DNA from 2 places in the Oceanobacillus phoenicis genome. Region 2 is predicted to be linked to the other one. Evidence: riboswitches for the same ligand, from Rfam matches in the RefSeq annotation. Region 2 holds a riboswitch; the other holds the start of a gene.

Region 1 (3,203 bases), 810 kb from region 2:
CAGGATGTTTGTTTTCTTCTACAACATTACCAATTATCGTTAATTGGGTGTTTGTTTCCTCAGCAGCTTTTTTTACTACATTCCAATCGTGCTTATCTACTGTTCCTAGAAGTTCAAAATCTTCACCACCAGATAATTTCCAATGGTATTGTTGCTCATTCGTAAATTGATAAAAAGAACGTGCAACTGGTATGTCATTTTCGCTTATAACAATAGATACATTAGAAGCTTCTGCAATTTCACTTGCCTCATTAGCAATGCCATCACTAACATCATTTAAAGATACTCTGTCCAGTTTTTCTAAAGCTAGTGCAAAAGCCACTCTCGGTTCGGGTTTTCGATGTCGACTTATATAAAAATCTTGATCAACATAATTATTTTCATTGGACAAGATATGAAACCCTGCTTGAGAGTCCCCTAACGTACCCGTAACAAAAACAATATCTCCTTCTTTTGCATGCCGACGATATCGAGCTTTGTTTGTATTCGTATATCCAATCACAGTAATAGAGATTGTTAATTGTTTACCAGAAACAGTGTCTCCACCAATAATATCCATGTGATACTTCGAAGCTAAATCATCCATACCTAAATATATCTGAGATAGCTCCTCTTCAGTCCAATTCTTTGGTATAACAATAGAAACTAAATAAAAACTAGGTAAAGCTCCCATTGCTGCTAAATCACTTATATTTGCTCCTAATGCACGATAACCGATATGAAATGGTTCCATAGTAGAACGAGAGAAATGTACGTCCTCTACAAAGGTATCTACTGCTGTAACAATATCCATCGAACTTCGAAAGACAGCAGCATCATCTCCAATTCCTTTTACAAGAGAAGACTGCTGATAAAATGTCGGCTTAATCGAATCTATAAAAGAAAACTCATCCATTTAAAATCACCATTCTTTGTATTCACTACCAACTATCATAGCAAAAACAAAAGAAAAAAGAAAAAAATTGGACGACTAAATTATGTCCACAAACTAAAAAAACACAGGTTTTAATTAAAACCATGTGCTCTACAATTTCTAATATAATTTTCATGGCGGTCCGGACGGGACTCGAACCCGCGACCTCCTGCGTGACAGGCAGGCATTCTAACCAACTGAACTACCGGACCAACTTTTTTTACTTATGTATGGTATCCAGTATTTCAATGGTGAATCTGGATCTTAGTAATAGTTATTTACTATAAATAATTTGGTTGCGGGGGCAGGATTTGAACCTGCGACCTTTGGGTTATGAGCCCAACGAGCTACCAGACTGCTCCACCCCGCGATATGCATTATGATATGGGAAAATATGGTCGTACACTTCTATGTGTTATACTAACATATTCTATCCAATCTAAGGATAAATTATCCTTGTCTGGCGGCGTCCTACTCTTGCAGGGGTATAACCCCAACTACCATCGGCGCTGAAAAGCTTAACTTCTGTGTTCGGCATGGGAACAGGTGTGACCTTCTCGCTATCGCTACCAGACAATCCTTAAAAACAAGGACAAGTAATATTATATCCATAGAACTATAAAAAAGCAATACCTTTTTAAAACTTTTTTTATTTCGTCGTTTGTTTTTATAAAAAAATGCTAGTAAACGTTGATATGACAATCTAATATCGCTAAACGAGTTGCTAATTTAAATTAGTCTCAGTTAGAAAATCTACATTTGTGCGTACATTTAAGTGTTATGTTTTTTTAAGTTTCATCATACCGATACCGCCAACTTCCATTACGATCAAACCAGGTCATTGTTATAATCCGAACATTTTAATAAAATAATAAAAACTTAAGTATCGATGAAAATTGACTCATATGAATAATTTTACTTTTAAGAAAAAATGAAATAAGATATAGGTAGAATAAATAAAAATCCACTAGGGGTGCCAATTGGCTGAGATAAGATTCATTTCTTAATCCCTTTGAACCTGAACTGGTTAATACCAGCGTAGGAAAGTGGAGTTGGCGACTATACCTATTCTGTAGCTGTATATATAACCACTCCATTTTGGGGTGGTTTTTTTGTTCTTTATTCTAAATTAATAGGAGAGGAGAATTTTTGGTGGATGCTATTGCTAAGATTAAAGAAAATAAACCGTTTATTTTTAATATTACCAATGAAGTTGCATCTAATTTTTCTGCTAATGGTTTAATCGCTATCGGAGCGTCACCTGCGATGTCTCATACTCCAAGAGAAGCTAAAAAGTATGGAGAAATGGCCGATGCAGTAGTGCTAAACCTGGGGACATTAACGGAAGACCGGGGAGAAGCAATGTTAAAAGCTGGAATGGAAGCAAACAAGAATGGGGTTCCAGTTATTCTTGACCCCATTGCAGTTGGAGGTACAGATTTTCGGACGGAGATCATTGATGACATACTTAAAAAGGTAAAGCTAGCTACAATACGTGCTAATGCTGGGGAAATAGCTGTGTTGGCGGGTAAGTTAGAAAAAACAAAGGGGCCAGATTCCATTATTCAAGAAAACGATCCAGAAATCGCAAAAACAGTCGCTAAAAAATATGATACGGTTGTCATCTCAACTGGGAAAGTTGACGTTGTGACAGATGGTAGGCGAACTGCGTTATGTAAAAACGGGCATGAAATGCTACAAAACATTACGGCTAGTGGCTGTTTACTTTCATCTTTTGTTGGACCTTTTATAAGTGTAGTTGATGACTTTTATCAAGCAGGTATATATGCTGTGACAAGTTATGGTATTGCAGCTGAATTAGCAATGGAAAAAGCATCTGGGCCTGGAACATTTATTCCGGCATTACTCGATGAATTATACTTTCTATCCGATGAAAAAGTAGGAAAATACAAACAAGTTCACGAACTATAAGGATTTGTAACAATATGGAAGGAGGAAAAGCAATTGGAAAATCTTCTCTTTATCGAGACAAGAACAGGCGTAGATGTACATGGACAGAACGTGAATATTGCATCAGAAAGAGCTGTGATGAATGCAATCCATACCAATTCTATGCCAGGAATGAAGAAAATTCTACCAGATGGTGACTTAGATAAGATGAAGGTACATGTAAAACTGGGCATCCCATTGGATCTGGAAAAATTGGATCACGACAAAATAAAACAATTAATTCCTTATGGTACAGTCACTGTTGAGATCTTACCTGGAGGCCTGGCAACTACTAGTGGGATTTTTCTGGAAGATCAGCAGGATAAAAATGATTTAATGT
Region 2 (3,203 bases):
CAGCCAAACATTAAATCATCTGGCAGGGTTTCGACTACAAACCTACAAGCATTACGGATGGGATAATGTTCTAAAAGAACCGTTAGAGAAAAATCGTATGAAACAAGAAACACTCGATGCAATGTGGGGAGCAATAGAAAGAAATAAACAGTATTTTGTAAAATACTTAGATAAGAAAGCTGAATTACTGGAGCTAGATAAATTAACTGTTTATGACATTGGTGCTCCGATTGGCAAAGCGGAGGAAAAGAAAAGTTATTCAGAAGGTGCTGCATTTATCGTTAATCATTTTGCGAAATTTAGTCCTAAAATGGCAGACTTTGCTCAAATGGCTTTTGAAAAAAATTGGATAGAAGCAGAAGATCGACCAGGAAAACGTCCTGGAGGTTTTTGTACAAGTTTTCCAAACAGTGAGCAAACAAGAATTTTTATGACTTATTCTGGAACGTCTTCTAATATCGCGACGTTGGCTCATGAACTCGGACATGCTTATCACCAACATGTAATGAACGATGTTAATGGATTAAATCAAAGATATGCTATGAATGTAGCGGAAACAGCATCTACCTTTGCAGAAATGATAGTTGCAGATGCATCTGTACAATCTGCAGCAACAAAAGAAGAAAAGAGATCCCAACTCGAATTGAAAATTCAGCGTAGTATTGCATTTTTTATGAATATACATTCCAGATTTTTGTTTGAGACACGTTTTTATGAAGAAAGAAAAAAAGGTATGGTATCGACAGAACGCTTAAATCAATTGATGGTAGAAGCACAGAAAGAAGCATACTGCGATAAGCTTGATGAATACGATCCAAATTTCTGGGCTTCAAAAATGCACTTTCATATAACTGGAGTACCTTTTTATAACTTCCCGTATACATTCGGATATTTATTTAGTCTGGGAATCTATAAACATGCCCAAGAACAAGGCGGGAATTTTGAAGATGATTATATAGCTTTACTAAGGGATACCGGAAGAATGTCTGTAGAGGAATTGGCACAAAAACATTTACATGTTGATTTGACGAAATCCGATTTTTGGGAAGAGGCAATTTCCTTATGTGTGGAAGATGTTGAGACATTTCTTCAATTATAAACTATTGTATAAATAACCAGATTAACGTACAATAAAATATAGCAAAAAAGTAAATAGAAAAAGCCTGCAAGGGGAGCCATATGGCTGAGAGTGGACATTGATTGTTCTGACCCTTTGAACCTGTTAGTTAGTACTAGCGTAGGGATTGTAGTCTTTTTGATGGATAGTAGTAATGTGTGAGCGGAGCAAAGACTGTATGACGCAGTCCCATCAAGAAGCTTCCCCTTGGCATTACTTTTTTGTTGTGTAAATAAACGATTTCTGACCGTAAAGGAGAGAGTAGATAATGACAACAAAAAAGACGTTATTTTTAGTTGAGGTTGCTGTATTTTCGGCGCTTGCACTATTACTAGATTTAATTCCATTGCAAATAAAACTATGGCCACAAGGTGGATCAATCGATTTTGCTATGATTCCAATATTTATTGTTGCATTCCGTTGGGGGCTAAAAGGTGGCTTATTATCAGGGTTTCTATGGGGTATGTTACAAATTGCTGTAGGTACTGCATTTGTATTGGTGCCATTGCAAGGATTCATTGATTACGCCATTGCATTTACTGTCATTGGTCTAGCGGGAGTTGTAGCAAAATCAGTACAAAAAAATGTACGAGAAAATAAGATCAAATCATACTTATTCTTAATTACTCTAGGAGTATTTATCGGCTCATTTGCACGATTTATTGCACATTATATTGCTGGGGTTGTATTCTTTGAATCTGCCGTAGAAGGTCAACCAGTATGGCTATATTCTCTCTTATATAACGGCTCGTATATGTTACCTTCTTTTATACTGAGTGCATTAGCAGTATTCTTTTTATTTCATAAGCAACCAAAAACATTACTTCATACAAAGTAGGCAATTTGCTCACACAAACAAAAGTCTGAGGACCAAGAGTTCTCAGACTTTTGTTATTAAGTGAAGAAGGTTACAGTAGCGAAAATTCTTCTGTTTGCATAGGTTATAGTACATTCAAGGAGAGGAAGAATGTAAGATGACATTAACCCTGGCGCACTTCATTTATGGGGTGTTTACACTCGTAATTATCATCACAATGATTTTCAGGAAAGGGATTGTACTGCCGACCTTGTTAGGAACTTTTATATTGTCATGGGTATTTAATGGCAGTATCGTTTCAGGATTTACAGCAATCTTTCATGCAAATCTAGTTGCCGCACAAGAATTATTTAGTATATTTTTGATTATTACGTTTATGCTTGCCTTATTACATTCCTTAAAAGACCTTGGAGCAGATGTACGAATGATACAGCCAATACAAAGAGTAATGGTAAATGGCCACGTATCATTTTTTGTATTAATAGGGGTAACCTATGTAATTTCACTATTCTTCTGGCCGACTCCAGCAGTGCCGTTAATTTGTGCATTATTGGTTCCTGCTGCAATTAGAGCGGGGTTACCGGCAATGGTAGCCGCAGTTGCTATTGCAATTGCCGGTCAAGGAATGGCATTATCATCTGATTATATCGTTCAAGTTGCTCCAAATCTATCGGCAACTGCTGCAAATTTAGATACAAGTATCGTTGCGGATCGTTCACTTATTCTCTCATTAGTTGCCGGCGGAGTTGCCATTGCAATTGCATATATACTTTATCGCAAGCATATTCGCTCGAAAAATGATCCGGAAAACGAAAGGGAGCTAAAACAACTGCAACAGTCGGAGCATTCTGTACACCAGCCTAAAACGAAACAGTTGCAAACATGGAGTAAACTATTTGCGATTATTGTACCAATTGCTCTGTTAGCTGTAGTCGTGTATATGATGTACGGTAAATTTATTGCCAATACAGAATTAGTAGGTGGTGATGGGGCTGCTTTTGTTGGTGGAGTTGCAGTAATATTGTTATTGCTTTCAACAATTGCGTTTGGAAAACAAAACGCACTAGATTATGTAGGAAGTCATATTACAAATGGTTTTGTATTTGCTTTTAAGGCTATGGGGCCAGTTATACCTATTGCTGGTTTCTTCTTTCTTGGTAGTCCGGAGTTTTCAGGTAGAATATTAGGTGTAGAAGAAGGGCCTGCCTTACTATTTGATATTGTTGCTTCCATTCAACAATATTTACCAGAAAGCTCATTTTTAGTTGC

Evidence for each region. Region 2 has a riboswitch for thiamine pyrophosphate ahead of thiT (energy-coupled thiamine transporter ThiT). Riboswitches for the same ligand answer to the same signal wherever they lie in the genome.
Region 1: linked by a shared signal. The riboswitch ahead of thiM (hydroxyethylthiazole kinase) and the one ahead of thiT (energy-coupled thiamine transporter ThiT) in region 2 are both predicted to bind thiamine pyrophosphate.

The regions. Positions count from the first base shown of each region.
Region 1 is NZ_JBDFME010000001.1:3,947,907-3,951,109, forward strand. It holds gene thiL (thiamine-phosphate kinase) at 1-895, opposite strand, end outside; tRNA gene ABC346_RS19745 (tRNA-Asp) at 1,049-1,125, opposite strand; tRNA gene ABC346_RS19750 (tRNA-Met) at 1,207-1,283, opposite strand; rRNA gene rrf (5S ribosomal RNA) at 1,372-1,487, opposite strand; TPP riboswitch at 1,873-1,975, shown strand; gene thiM (hydroxyethylthiazole kinase) at 2,066-2,845, shown strand; gene ABC346_RS19765 (Lin0512 family protein) at 2,879-3,203, shown strand, end outside.
Region 2 is NZ_JBDFME010000001.1:3,133,023-3,136,225, reverse strand. It holds gene ABC346_RS15760 (M3 family oligoendopeptidase) at 1-1,099, shown strand, start outside; TPP riboswitch at 1,159-1,262, shown strand; gene thiT (energy-coupled thiamine transporter ThiT) at 1,386-1,955, shown strand; gene ABC346_RS15750 (hypothetical protein) at 2,092-3,203, shown strand, end outside.